2 regions of the Paenibacillus sp. S-12 genome follow, and region 2 is predicted to be linked to the other one. Evidence: a T-box and tRNA genes for the amino acid it is inferred to sense, from the RefSeq annotation. Region 2 holds a T-box; the other holds one or more tRNA genes.
The links. The T-box of region 2 lies ahead of NO352_RS02640 (valine--tRNA ligase). A T-box ahead of a tRNA ligase gene usually reads a tRNA of that ligase, here a tRNA-Val.
Positions count from the first base shown of each region.

Region 1: it encodes a tRNA-Val, which carries the amino acid that the T-box ahead of NO352_RS02640 (valine--tRNA ligase) is inferred to sense. The anticodon was not compared.

Region 1 is NZ_JASIUF010000005.1:390,084-397,697, forward strand. Features, by position in the region: gene NO352_RS04530 (ABC transporter permease) at 1-121, shown strand, start outside; gene NO352_RS04535 (ABC transporter ATP-binding protein) at 125-997, shown strand; gene NO352_RS04540 (ABC transporter substrate-binding protein) at 1,002-2,474, shown strand; gene NO352_RS04545 (hypothetical protein) at 2,600-2,764, shown strand; tRNA gene NO352_RS04550 (tRNA-Met) at 2,877-2,953, shown strand; tRNA gene NO352_RS04555 (tRNA-Ile) at 2,978-3,054, shown strand; tRNA gene NO352_RS04560 (tRNA-Leu) at 3,768-3,856, shown strand; gene NO352_RS04565 (uracil-DNA glycosylase) at 4,017-4,688, shown strand; tRNA gene NO352_RS04570 (tRNA-Val) at 4,840-4,915, shown strand; gene NO352_RS04575 (hypothetical protein) at 5,263-5,436, shown strand; gene NO352_RS04580 (hypothetical protein) at 5,518-5,712, shown strand; gene NO352_RS04585 (hypothetical protein) at 5,811-5,981, opposite strand; gene NO352_RS04590 (GNAT family N-acetyltransferase) at 6,123-6,569, shown strand; gene NO352_RS04595 (DUF3892 domain-containing protein) at 6,672-6,905, shown strand; gene NO352_RS04600 (MBL fold metallo-hydrolase) at 6,974-7,614, opposite strand, start outside.
Region 2 is NZ_JASIUF010000004.1:77,453-85,066, forward strand. Features, by position in the region: gene NO352_RS02630 (LysM peptidoglycan-binding domain-containing protein) at 1-1,406, shown strand, start outside; gene NO352_RS02635 (hypothetical protein) at 1,488-1,652, opposite strand; T-box leader at 1,816-2,109, shown strand; gene NO352_RS02640 (valine--tRNA ligase) at 2,310-4,946, shown strand; gene NO352_RS02645 (bifunctional folylpolyglutamate synthase/dihydrofolate synthase) at 5,039-6,418, shown strand; gene murC (UDP-N-acetylmuramate--L-alanine ligase) at 6,426-7,614, shown strand, end outside.

The sequences.
Region 1 (7,614 bases), on a different contig from region 2:
AGATACGATTCAGCTGTACATCGTCGTTGGCGTGATGATCTTTACTGGCGCGACGCTGTTATTTATGCATATTCGTCGTCTACGCGTCCATCAAGCCGTGAAGATGGGAGAGGAGCGTTAATCGATGATACATTGTGAAGGGCTAGTCAAAATCTTCAAAACAGATGACATTGAAGTAGTTGCACTACAGGGATTGAACTTATCAGTAAAGCAAGGTGAGCTGATGGCGATTATCGGCAACAGCGGCAGTGGTAAATCAACGCTTCTGAACATTCTCGGCGGACTGGATCGTCCATCTGCCGGATCCGTTCAGGTTGGCAAGTGGGATTTGCTCAAAATAACAGATAAAGAGCTTGTCGAGTATAAGCGGGACACAGTTGGATTTATCTGGCAGAACAATGCTCGCAACCTGCTGCCTTACCTTACTGCACTGGAAAATGTAGAAGTGCCAATGATGCTGGCTGGCAAAATGGATCGCAAATATGCGAAGGAACTGCTGGAATGGGTTGGCCTCAGTCATCGAATGAATAATAAGCTTCATCAGTTGTCCGGCGGCGAGCAGCAGCGTGTTGCAATTGCGATATCGCTTGCGAACCGTCCGCAGATGCTGCTTGCTGACGAACCAACCGGATCTGTGGATACGCAGACCTCGGATATGATCATGAATATTTTCCGGCGGATGAGCACGGAATTAGGAGTCACAGTCGTAATCGTTACCCATGACCTATCGCTTGCGGGGAAGGTGGATCGTGTTGTTGCGATACGTGATGGCTTAACCAGCACAGAATTCATCAAGCGTAATCCGAATTTGGCCGCTGGAGGTGAGGAAGGATTCGGGCTTCAGGATCACCATGAGGCCTATGTGGTAGTCGATCGTGTCGGCCGATTGCAAGTGCCGAAGGAGTATTTGGAAGCTCTCGATATTCATGACAAAGCATCGATGGAATTAGACGGAGATAAAATTATTATCCGCACACCTAAGGAATTGGAGGAGTAACCAGATGAAAAAAAACTGGGTACGTAAATTATTAACGGTTACATTGGCAATGACGATGATTATTCCAATGTTGGCTGCATGTACGAATAAGGATGAGGTTGTACCAGGACAAGAGCGAGTATTGCGTATTGGCATGCAGTACGGCGGATATGATGATACCTATTTCCGTCAGCAATGGACCGATACATTTGAGATTACACATAAAGGAATCCGCATTGAGCTTGTTCCAGCCATTGACGGATCGGATATGCGGTATGATAACTCAGGCGATCCGAAGAAACAGCCTGACCGCTATGAAGCCATGAAGAAGCTGTTAAATTCCGCTAACCCGGTTGATATTGTTGTGACGGATTCATTCCAGTTCCGCAAGCTTGTTGAAGAAGGAATGCTGAAGCAGCTCGATCCTCTCGTACAGAAAGATAAAATTGATTTGTCCGATTTTGTTCCGACGGTAATCGACGGACTGAAGACGATGGGAGACAACAATTTATATGGTCTTTCACCTACTTTCTCATCCAGCGCGCTGTTCTTCAACAAAAAAATGTTCAGTGATGCAGGCATTGCTCCTCCAACTGATAATATGACATGGGATCAAGTGTTTACACTTGCTGCTAACCTTTCGAAGGGCGATGGAGCAGATCGGAAATACGGCTTCAGCTTCAACCGTTACAACGGATCTGACGTGTTCGACGACATGTTGAACTACTATGTATCCCCACTTAATCTCCGTATGTTCGATGACAAGGGAGAGAAGATGACGGTAAATACACCGCAGTGGGAGAAAGTATGGACAACGGTGAGTGATCTGGCCATCAAAAAAACCATTCCAACGGGCAACAGCAATAATGAAATGACAGGTCAAGCACCAGAGAATGAAAATCCATTCAGCCACGATAACTTCTTGTCAGGCAAGGTTGCAATGGCTATTAGCGATTACAATTACATTAATACCGAATTGGCTGATGCCATGAAGAATGCAGATAAAATCAAAGGCTTCAAGAAGTTTGATTGGGATGTCGTGACGCTGCCTTCACATCCCGAAGCTCCAGGCGTATCTGGCGGCTCGCAGTTATATAATATTTTTTCTATCAACCAAAAAGCAGCCAACCCAGATGATGCATGGGAATTTATCAAATTCATTAATAGTGAAGACTGGGCGAAGCTTCGTTCCCGCAGCAGTTGGGAAATGGTGTCCCGTCAGCAATACATCAAGCCAAAGGACGGTACGAATATAAATATTAGCGCATTCTATAAAACGAAGCCGGTACCTCCAACAAAGACAGATATGGATAAACTCATGGGAGACGGAAACTTGTGGCAGATTAATCAAATTGCCTCTGAATTGATGAAGCAAGTGATTGATAAGAAGAAATCAGTATCTGAAGCCTTGAAGGAATGGGAGACGAAAGGAAATCAGCTTCTCCTCCAGGCGAAGAACGGTGGAGGAACCCCTCCAGGCAACGTATATCACGATTAAGAGAGCAGGATAAAGGAAGAATCGGCATATTCCAGTCAATGGGAGATCGCCGATTCTTTTTTGTATAAATGGGAATAGTAGAAGAGACAAAAGTGTGTTGAAAGTTGGAACAAAGGGGTGTTCATGTGCATTGGGTATATTGGGGCAAGTTGTTTGATTCTAAGTTTCAAGCGCGCTGCATGCAGCAGCGTCTCGAACATGATGCATGGATTTATGGCTATGATGTATTGAAAGAGATTGAAGTATTTCGATCGAGAAGAGGGAAGTATGGGGTAAGGTTTCTTCGCTGACCATCATGTATTATAATTTTAATCTTTTTTTATTTTCCTCTTGACTGAACACGTGCACCTATTGTATAGTAATACTTGTCGCTGCTGAAGAAGTTCAGTTGTCGCAACATATCGCGGGGTGGAGCAGTCTGGTAGCTCGTCGGGCTCATAACCCGAAGGTCGTAGGTTCAAATCCTGCCCCCGCAACCAAACTTCATGAAATTGCAATGGTGAGGGCCCTTAGCTCAGTTGGTTAGAGCGGTCGGCTCATAACCGATTGGTCGGGGGTTCGAGTCCCTCAGGGCCCACCAATTATAATTTCATACATAGTAGTACTAAGACGCATCTTTCATCATAATGATTAAGCAATTGCTTAACAGAAATGAGATAGGTGTTTTTTTATTTGCAGAGAGATAAGCATAAGAAATGAAGATGCCTGTCAGCAGGGGATCTGCGGGCAGACTTCTGCTTGATTACGCTGTTCATCTTTGGTCAGTGCGTCGTAGGCGTCCAGAACTTTTTAGAGCGAAGCTTTTTCTTTTTTTGGTAATTGTATATATGGTCATCATAATAATATTGCTTGCTCTCATGCCGGATAATTGATCCAATGATAGCACCAATCATTTGGATGTCCACATCTGAAGGATAGGCATCTGCTCATTCCCAGATCCGAGTATGATTATTATCTTGGATAATCTCATCGCTGACAGGTATAATCGTCGTTTCACAGCCCATAATTCCCCTGGATGCTAAATGTTCCGTTGTACTATACAAGCGAAAGATTCCTATGAAATTAATGGGCAGCGTAAGATATGAACACGATTGCTGTTGAAAAAATAATGAAGTTGCTATTGCTCATTTGCGAACATTTACATCGTTAAATTTATTGTTGACATCATAACAAAGCGTATGATATATTATATCTTGTCGGTTGCGATATATAACAATCTGAATCGGAAGCAGAAGAGCAGCTTGTGAAGCGCAATGACCGCATATTTGAACCACATTGCGATGTGGAAAATGTGCCGGGGTGGCGGAATTGGCAGACGCACAGGACTTAAAATCCTGCGATGGGTGACCATCGTACGGGTTCGACCCCCGTCCTCGGCACCACGTATTGATGATTAGAACTCCTTTCCTGTTCAGACCTTGAACAAGTAAGGAGTTTTTTGCTTTATATTCTTATGTTTTCACATATGCCGCATGCTAAGAGTTTCAAATGCTAAACTATCATAAACAACTTGGTACAAACTTGGGAGGGAATACATTGGGGATGCATGTACAGAATGATTGGGCAGCGTTGCTGCATGATGAAGTAAGAAAGCCCTATTTTAAGCAGCTATGGGGCTGGCTTCGCCAAGAATACGAGCGTGCCGTCATTTATCCGCCATATGATCTCATATTTTCAGCGTTGAATGCCACTTCCTATGAAAATACGAAGATCGTTATCGTGGGCCAAGATCCTTATCATGGGCCAGGACAGGCACATGGATTAAGCTTCTCTGTTCAACCAGGGGTTAAGCTGCCGCCATCTCTACAAAATATGTTCAAAGAAGGAGCTGACGATGTAGGCCTGACAATTCCGAACAACGGAAGCTTGCTTCATTGGGCGAATCAGGGCATACTGATGCTGAACACAGTGCTGACTGTAGCGCAAGGACAAGCAGCCTCGCACCGCGGCAAGGGGTGGGAGAAATTCACGGATCGTATTATTGAGCTGTTGAATGAAAGAGAGCGCCCAATCATATTCGTGCTGTGGGGAAGTCATGCTCAAGCGAAAACGAGTATGATTGATCAGTCGAAGCATTATATTGTACAAGCTCCGCATCCAAGTCCACTCTCAGCGCACCGAGGCTTCTTTGGAAGCAAGCCATATTCGAAGATTAATAATAAGCTGCGTGAATGGGGCGAACAGGAAATCGACTGGCAAATACCTAATATATAAATGAAGATAGGCAGATATGTGAACTGCTGTCATGCCAGCACAAGAGGCATATGAATGAGGGGGGTTCACATGTCCGCCGTTGAAGTGAAAAATGATCTAGCTCAATTGACATGGTAATATATTGATGTTATATTAAGATTGTTGTTGACATGATCTGTTAGCTCAGCTGGGAGAGCACCATCTTGACAGGGTGGGGGTCAGTGGTTCGAGCCCACTACAGATCACCATACAATTTTAATCCACCCCCTTGGAAGCAAGGGGGTTTATTTTGTTTGCGAAGTGAAACAATACGCTTTTCTCTCAAACATAATCCTGTAATAAGATTTGCTAAAATAGAGCGATTGGTAAAAATCGCTGCGGCATTGTTATTTCAGGATTGCCTCAGTGGTTATCAGTTTGTGTCAGTATGTAGACTTCTCTCGAAGTTATCAAGCAACCATCATTCGTAAGTAATGATAGTTGCTTTTTTTATTGTCTGTTCGTGTTATCGAGAACTAAAGTAACAGAGAAGTTCATATAGTGAAGGTATAACTGATATTCCAAGTTAATAATGAGGACAAGCGGAGGGTTGAAAATGGGAGCTGAACTATTTGTATGGCTGACAGCGGTATTTGGTTTGGTTGCTGTTGTTTGCTGGTTTTTGTCTCGTCTGCTCATATTTGATAGTACGAGGCATGATGAGCAATTCGTATGGCTGCGCTCAGTTGAAGAAGACGGCAGCAATGGAAATGAAATCATAAACCGATGAATTGAAATGTTTAAGGAGATAACTTTACGGTGAAAATAGGGGCTATACGTAAAGTTATGAGATGTAAGCGGGGGATTCATCATGCGAAGACCATGGGCCTTATTGGGCGTGGTAATGTTGACAGGGGTCATCATTGGCGTCTTGCTTATTGGGGTAAGGTTGAGCGTGGTCGATGCAAGTCGCTCCAACCCTCTGCTAGAGCCTACAGAGAGGACGATTCCTATCTATGAGGATGTGTATGGCAAGCCGATTATGGAGGAAGTGTATGATCCTTAAAGTGTAGCCATACATAAGGTTGTAACTGACAGCCCCGGTTTCCGAATCTATAAGATTCGACCGGGGCTGCTTCTGTTCATAGCAGATAGTATAATTCTTTATGAGTCAGAGCTTGTTGTGGAATGATTGGATTGCTTTTGTGCGTCGTCCATAGGATCGTATGCATCCCATTTGCGTGCATAGGCCTTCTTCGTCACGTAGAGCAGTAAGAGAACCATGCCGATAACCATGATGACAACAGCGATGACAGTAGCAATAATCGGATCCATCTTGTACCTCCTTACCAATGTAAGCGTATCCGTTACTGCAACTATACATGAAAATGATTTTTTTGTATAATATAAATTCGTTTGCAGTAGCTCAGAGACTATACATTTGCTGCTGCACATTTCATTCGGAGGTGAGCGGGAGTGGCTGCAGAAATCATTGAAGTTAGGACGCAGGAGCAATTGGATGAATGTATTGCTATACGTAAAGAGGTATTCGTGGCTGAGCAACATGTACCTGAAGAAGAAGAATGTGACGAATACGACATCTTGGGAGCTCCAGCCTTTCACGTTCTGCTGATGTCGGATGGGCAGTATGCTGCGACAGGACGTGTGAAGCTTTTGGATGAATTCACTGCTAAAATGCAACGCATTGCAGTAAGAAAGCCGTTTCGCGGAAAAGGAATTGGACGAGTCTTAATGGTGGGCTTGGAACAAATCGCACGAAAACACGGTGTTGAGAAATGTGTATTGGACGGTCAATGCCAAGCGGAAGGGTTTTATTACTCTTTGGGCTATGAAACGGTATCAGAGGAGCCATTCTTAGATGCAGGCATTCCTCATGTCCGGATGGAGAAAAAGCTGTTATAGATGGTGTAGGTTGAATTCGGCTCATCATTTTGAGTTTTTTGGATATCCTACCTATAATCGCATCTGAAGGTAGTTTGATGCCCGTAGATAGGAGGATGTTCAATGTCACAACGCGAATCATTTGTAGCTGTTCAAAAAAATGGAGATGGCGATTTGACGGCGTTCCAAACGAGCGCAGGTCGGATATTGAATTATGAGCAAGCTCTCCAAGCCGTTCAAAATGGAGAAATTGCAGGTGTGAATGCATTTAAGGGAAGGGACGGCGGCACTTATATTCGTGGAGATGCCGACGGCGACCCTAGTAACAATTTGGATAATTTGCCGTCCTTCGAGTAACAAGCACGTTATGTAAAAGAGCACTTTCAGCACCTAAATAGGTCGCTGTAAAGTGCTCTTTTGGCATTTTACTCGATTGTATACAGTAGGTGCTGATTCACAAATGACATAGCACCAGTTTTCCCCTCGTATTCGGGTCGATCATCCCCATAATGCATTAGGGAAATGCGGCTTTGCATTGATTCAGGCAGCGTCAAGAGCTCGGCCAGCGTCGTATGTACTTCCCCCTTGCCTGTTAATTGGCAATCGTGATAGATAGTGGTTACTCCGCGTGATTCAACCAATTTATATAGCAGCTCAGGCTGGAACTGCATATCAGCACTATAGAAGAAGGTATGATTGAACAGCAGGGAATAACTACGTTTGCCTTCGATATGTGGAGTTTCAATCAATTCAACAATGAGACCATCAGCAATCTTATATGGCTGCTGAGGCTCAATTGCATATACGTCGAATACGTCCTCCAAGCATGTTATTCCTTCTTGGGTTAGTCCTCCCCGTAATGTATGTTCCCACAATACAGTCACGAGCGGTGCAGCAATAAACAAGCTAGGCTTGCGACCATATTTGAATTTCATTTGGAAGGCGAATTCCTCTAATCCTCCAACATGATCAGCATGAATGTGAGAAATGAGAATACCATCGATATCGGAGAACGATTTGTTCAGTTGGTGAAGCGCCATTGGTGCAGTAAATCCACAGTCGATGA
Region 2 (7,614 bases):
GTGCCGATGAATTGCGAAGCAGCCATTCGCTTGAGCATTGGATACCAGTTGAAATCACACTGCCCTTAAACCGGGTGCGCAGCTTAGAAGATATTTCGGTCGACATTGAGCACTTTGATGTTGATCTATTATCGACACGAACATTGAATATAACAGGAATTTTATCGCTGCGCGGCATCTCGATGGAAAGTATCGAGCCTGCAGCTTGGGAACCTGAGCAATTTACGGTCGTGCATCAAACAGAGATCGAGCAGGATGAGGAGGAACCTTCATGGCTGCGTGACTACGGTACATATACACCGGCATTTACATCGAGTCATGAAGAGAGTTTGTCTGAGAGCAACGGAGGATCGAATGATGAATCGAATGACGAATCATCGAATGTAGAATCGGATGCAGATCCAAGAGAGGAATATAGAGAGTACAGCTCTGCATGGAATTCCGAAGAACAAAAGCAGGAACAGGATCATGAGTTTATGCAAGATGAAGAGGAAGAAGAATCTGAATCTTATACTCGAGCTGCAGAAGAACTGGAAGCCAGCGAACATGAAACTGAAGATGAGCAGTTGATTGCTCAATCAAATCATGAGCCATCCGACACCACTTCATCCAATTCCCAACGAGTTCCACTGACGTGGAGTGGTTCCCAATGGAACAAGGAGATTCTAGAAGCGGAAGAGCAAGTGGAAGGCCAAAGTGCCGAAGCTTCGGAGGACGAGCGGCAGGCATCAAGTGAAACGAATGCTGATTCGCATGAAGGTGAACATGTGCGCACACCGAAGGGAGCTCCTTCTGATTTCCATACATTCTCTGAGGAAGCCCAGGCTCGCGAACCCGTTGCAAGCCATGACAAGCGTGAGCGTAAGGAACGTGTATCCTCTACAGAAACGGATGATTCAGCGGCTGCCCAATTGTCAGAAGAGCTTGAGTCACTTGTCTCAACTCATGATGAGGAGCGGGAGAGTGTAGAAGCCGGTTCTGTTGTCAATGAACAGTCGGATGCTGATCCGGCAGCTGCAGTAAAGCAGGAAATGAAGATTGCGATTGGCAAGGGGAAAAATAGTGAGCCAGAAGCAGCCGAGCCGCTCGGGTTCAGTTCATTGCTTTCGAAGAAGCGGGAGCCACAAGAGTCGGATCGGGTTCAAACGGAAGAGGAGACTGCGAAGCAGGCAGCGACGAATGCGGAGGCCTCTGGAGAGGAAGTAAAGTGGCAGTCGTTATTCCTCCAACGTTTGGATGATGAACGTGCATTCAAAAAAGTGCGCTTGTGTATTGTGCAGCGTTCCGAAACGCTCGACACGATAGCAGACCGATATAGCATGAATTCACGAGAGATTGCTCTCTACAATCGCTTGGCGGAATCGGATGTATCCGAAGGGCAAGTTCTCTACATTCCCACCTCGTAACGATATCTCCATAAAGGCAAGAAACCCGTATGGCTCATTGAGCGACGGGTTTCTTTGTGTCTGCATGCAGCTGTACAAGCTTCAATACACGTCCCACAAAAATCCAATGAAAATGAGGAATAGTACAAAAAGCAAAAATACGTCAAATGCTGTTGGCAGAAGCAACGTGCGGATAAATTGCAAGCAAATGATGGGGAAAAGAACCCCTTTAATGGAACCTCGAACACGACACCACCACCGTTCCATATAAAACACCTCCTATAGTACATGTTATGAAAAACGAAAAACAGGTTATGACTAATAGGGAACCAATTATCAGCATCCTTTTGCGCTCCGTCTATTGACTCGCAGGTTGTGCGAAGGTACAATATATCGTAAATGTTATTGTTTACTTTCATAGCTGACTGATTGAAAAACGATGAACAGGATTAGTAAGCGATCGGCCCCTTACAGAGAGCAGAGCGACACGGTGCAACGCCTGCAGGATCGTCCAGCGCTGAAGTCACCTGGGAGTTGCCCATTTGAACGTATCAAGGTAATGTATGAACATTGTGTTCATCGTGTTCCTCATACGCTAGAACAGGCCGGCCGCAGCCGTTATTTGCAACTGAAGTGCCGCTCAGCAGAATCTGTATGCTTGGAAGTCTGTATATAAGAGCGGAATAAAGGTGGTACCACGGAAGATAAACCTTTCGTCCTTTGCGACGTAAGGTTTTTTTATTTGCCTGCAGAAGTGAATGCATCCCTTACAAATGCCATAGTTTAGACGCTTGAGGAAGTGTTATGGGAGACAGCGCAGGGTTGTTATTCGCTTCGGTTCTATAGGCATAGTATTGTCGATTAGACACTCATGATTAAGTAACGGAGGGATTTTGATTGACAGAGAATCAAGAGCAACTGTCCATGCCAACGACGTACGATCCGAAGGCAGCGGAGCAGAAATGGTATGATTTCTGGATGAAAGGCGAGTATTTTAAAGCAGGTGTTCGCAAGGATGCTGAACCGTTCACGATCGTGATTCCGCCTCCAAACGTTACCGGCATGCTTCATATTGGTCACGCGCTTGACTTTACATTGCAGGATATTCTTATTCGCTTCAAGCGGATGCAGGGATATGATGCGCTGTGGCTTCCAGGCTCTGACCATGCTGGTATTGCAACGCAGACGAAAGTAGAGCAGAAGCTGCGCGAAGAAGGAGTAACACGCTATGATTTGGGGCGTGAAGCGTTCCTGGAACGTGTATGGGATTGGAAGGAGCAATATGCGAATACGATCCGCGAACAATGGGCGAAGATGGGGCTGTCCTTGGACTTCTCCCGTGAGCGCTTTACGTTGGATGAAGGTCTGTCCCGTGCGGTTCGCCAAGTATTTGTGAAGCTGTATGAGAAAGGGCTCATTTACCGCGGTAAATATATTATTAACTGGGATCCGGCAGCGCGCACGGCATTGTCCGACATTGAGGTTGAGTACAAGGAAGTGCAGGGGCATCTATATCATCTGCAGTATCCACTCAAAGACGGCAGCGGCTCAATTACTGTTGCAACAACTCGCCCAGAGACTATGCTCGGCGATACAGCAGTAGCGGTTCATCCAAAGGATGAGCGTTACCAACATATGATTGGAAAAATGTTGGTGCTGCCGATTGTAGGCCGTGAGATTCCTGTAATTGCAGACGAATATGTAGATAAAGACTTCGGAAGCGGTGCGGTTAAAATTACACCAGCCCATGATCCGAATGACTTCGAAATGGGACTTCGCCATCAATTGCCGCAAATAACGGTAATGGATGAGTCCGGCAAAATGAATGAGCTGGCTGGTCAATATCAAGGAATGGATCGTGCGGATTGCCGGAAACAGATCGTGAAGGACTTACAAGAACAAGGTGTGTTGATCAAAATTGAGGATCATGTCCATCAGGTTGGACACAGCGAGCGCAGTGGCGCAGTTGTAGAGCCGTATTTGTCAACACAATGGTTCGTGAAAATGAAGCCGCTCGCAGAGCGCGCAATCGAAGCGCAAAAAACGGGCAAAGGCGTTAATTTCGTGCCGGAACGCTTTGAGAAGACGTATTTGCATTGGATCGAGAATGTGCGCGACTGGTGTATTTCTCGTCAGCTGTGGTGGGGCCATCGCATTCCTGCTTGGTATTGTGAGGATTGCGGACACATTCATGTTGCAGAAGAAGATGCAACTGCATGTACATCGTGCGGAAGCAGCCATTTGAAGCAGGATGAAGATGTACTCGATACATGGTTCAGTTCTGCGTTGTGGCCGTTCTCTACGCTTGGCTGGCCGGATCAGACGGAAGATCTGAAGCGCTACTATCCAACGAACGTGCTCGTTACAGGCTATGACATCATTTACTTCTGGGTGTCCCGCATGATCTTTACGGCACTGGAATTTACAGATGAAATTCCGTTCAAGGACGTTCTGATGCACGGCTTGGTGCGTGATGCTGATGGCAAAAAAATGTCCAAATCGCTTGGCAATGGCGTCGATCCGCTTGAAGTTATCGAGAAGTACGGTGCCGATGCAATGCGCTTCATGATTTCCACAAGCAGTACGCCAGGGCAAGATTTGCGTTTCCGTTGGGAACGTGTCGAGCAGGCGCGCAACTTTGCGAATAAGATTTGGAATGCATCGCGCTTCGCTTTAATGAATTTGCAGGGCGTGACCTATGAGGATATCGACATTACAGGCGAATTGGGCACAGCGGATCGCTGGATCCTTCACCGTATGAACGAGACGGCTCGTGAAATTACGCGCCTCATGGATGCATACGAGTTCGGCGAAACAGGCCGTGTGCTCAATAACTTCATTTGGGACGATCTGTGTGACTGGTATATTGAATTTGCGAAGCTCAGCTTGTATGGCTCGAATGAGCAAGCGAAGAAAAAGACGCAATCTGTCCTTGCCTATGTGCTTGACCGTACAATGCGCATGATTCATCCATTCATGCCATACATCTCAGAAGAGATTTGGCAGCACTTGCCGCACTCCGGCGAAACGATAACGCTTGCGGAATGGCCTGTATACCATGCCGAATTCGAAGCGCCTGAAGCAGTCCGCGAGATGATGCTTCTTATGGATATGATCCGTGCAGTGCGCAATATTCGTGCTGAAGTGAATGTGCCAATGAGTAAGAAGGTAGAGCTGATTGTGAAGCCGGCTGATCGCACGATCGAAGCGAACATTACGAATAACCTAGAGTTCGTAGAGCGTTTCTGTGGTACATCCAAGCTGGAGGTAAGCATAGAGGCTGGTGCGCCGAACAAGGCAATGACTGCCATTGTTACTGGAGCTGAGCTGTATTTGCCGCTTGCTGGCCTTCTTGACATTGAACAAGAAATTGCCCGTCTTCAGAAAGAAGTCGAGCATCTGAACAAAGAAGTTGAACGTGTCGATAAGAAGCTTGCTAATCAAGGCTTCATCGCGAAGGCTCCTGCTTCGGTCATCGAGGAAGAGCGTGCCAAGCAGCGTGATTACAGCGAGAAGAGAGACAAAGTATTGGCGCGTATTACAGAATTAACAGAAGCGTAAACAACCTGTGCGATATGTATGGCCGATCCGGGTTTGGGCATTGCTCCTTGCCGGTTCGGCCGTTTAATGACATCTGATAAAGGATGAGGATCATGTCGGAGACAAATGAGACGGAAGCAACCGATTTTCCTTTTGTTCGGGTAGAAGACGCAATTGATTGGATCAATTCATTAATTCCGTTTGGAATCCGTCCGGGCTTGGATCGGGTAGAATTGATGATGGAGCGGTTAGGTTCTCCACACCGTCGATTAAAATTCATTCATGTCGCGGGCACGAATGGCAAAGGCTCGACTTGTGCGATGTTAACGAGTGTTTTACTTGCTAACGGGTATGATGTCGGTACCTTTACTTCTCCTTATATTGAGAAGTATACGAATCGTTTAAAATACAATAACGAGGACATTCCTGAAGAAACGCTGCTTCAACTTGTGAACAAACTGAAGCCGTTGGTGGATGAAATCGCGCAAACGCCGCTAGGATCGCCGACGACGTTTGAAGTATCTACTACGCTCGCCATTATGTACTATGCGACAGTGACGTTCCCGGATGTTGTTGTATGGGAAACCGGGCTTGGCGGACGACTTGACGTAACAAATATCGTGACTCCAATCGTATCCATTATCACGAATATCGGTCATGATCATATGGACATACTGGGGGATACTATCGAGCAGATTGCTTTCGAGAAAGCGGGCATCATTAAGTCTGGAGTTCCAGCTGTGACGACAGTAGAGCAACCAGAGGCGCTGGAGGTCATTAAGCAGGCTGCGGCCAAGAATCAATCTACTCTGTATGTCATGAACGAACAGTTCCGAGTGGAACTGCTCAATGCGGTTGAAAATGAACAGAACTTCACATTCTTTGGCCCATTCCGAACGATGGAAGAAATGTCACTTACGATGAACGGGGCTCATCAATTGAAGAATGCGGCTGCCTCATTGATGGCGCTTGAAGTGCTGCGACAATATATGGCTTTCATTTTGGAAGATACAACTACGCGAGATGGACTGAAGCGTGCTGCGTGGCCAGGACGATTAGAAATGGTATGCAAGGAACCTCGCTTGCTGCTCGATGGTGCGCATAACCCGGAAGGGGCTGCGACGCTTGCACAAGCGCTGCGGGATACGTACCAGTACAAAGGGCTTCATATTATGATGGGGATGCTGTCGACAAAGCATCATCACGATGTTCTGCGACATATACTACCTTTAGCTAATACCGTTATTTTTACAGAACCTGATTTCCGCAAGAAGATGGAAGCGGAAAGCTTACGAGATATTGCCGAGCAGGTGATGGGAGACAATACGAATCGTCCGACTATCCTTGTAGAGCCTAACTGGCATAAAGCTTTGGAACAGCTCCAGGCGATGACAGTACCAGGAGATTTAGCAGTAGTTACGGGGACTTTATATCTGATTGCAGACGTTCGTTCTTTCGTTCTGCATCGGACCGAATCTGAAAAGGGTTGGTGAGTTCGTTTTGAATACGACGGAACATATTCATTTTATCGGCATCGGGGGCTATGGGATGAGCGCCATCGCTCGTGTCATGCTGGAAATGGGGTACACCGTCACGGGGTCCGATGTGGCCGAACAGGATTTGACGGAAAAGTTACGCAAAAAAGGGGCGACTGTACATATCGGGCATGACCCAGCCTATGTTCAGAACGCAGATACAGTGGTATATTCTACAGCTTGTCCGAAGGACAATGTGGAACGGGTTGCAGCTGAACAGCAGGGTATTCCAGTTATTCACCGCTCACAAATGCTGGCACGCTTACTGAATGCGAAGAAAGGCATTGCTGTAGCAGGCGCTCACGGAAAGACAACGACTTCTTCGATGATCGCGTTTGTTATGGAGCGCTGTGGTGTGGATCCGACTTATATCATCGGCGGCGAAGTGACGAACCTAGGGACGAATGCCCAAGCAGGTAACAGCGAGTATGTAGTTGCGGAAGCGGATGAGAGTGATGGCTCCTTCTTGAATTATCACCCTCATATCGCGGTTGTACTCAATATTGAAGCCGATCATTTAGAGAATTATGGCGGAGATTTCGAACGCTTGAAAGAGGCTTATGTACAGTTTCTGTCTCAAGTAAGCGCGGATGGATGCTCTGTATTGTGTGCAGATGATCCAATTGTCGGATCTATGCTTCCGAGCTTGGGTGCAGGTGTTGTGACATACGGCATTGAGCAAGCGGCTGATTATACAGCTACAGAGATTATCGCGGAAGATCGCGGCATGACCTTTACGATGAATCATCAAGGCAAGGCGCTTGGTTCGGTTCAACTATCTATTCCGGGTACGCATAATGTATTGAATGCAATGGCTACTATTATTGTTGCTATGCGTACTGGAATTCCATTCGAGCAGGCAGCGGCAGCCATTGTGGACTTTATTGGGGCGAAACGTCGTTTCCAAGTCATCGGTGAAGAGCAGGGCGTACTGGTTGTAGATGACTATGCACATCATCCGACAGAGATCGAAGCAACTCTATCAGCTGCCAAAGCAACAAACCGCCGCATTGTTGCGGTATTCCAGCCGCAGCGATATTCTCGAACTTATTTCCTGTTCGATCAATTCAGCCGCGCATTCGCTGGTGCGGATGAGTTGATTTTGACAGATATTTATTCTCCAGCTGGAGAGAAGCCGATCGAAGGAGTGCACT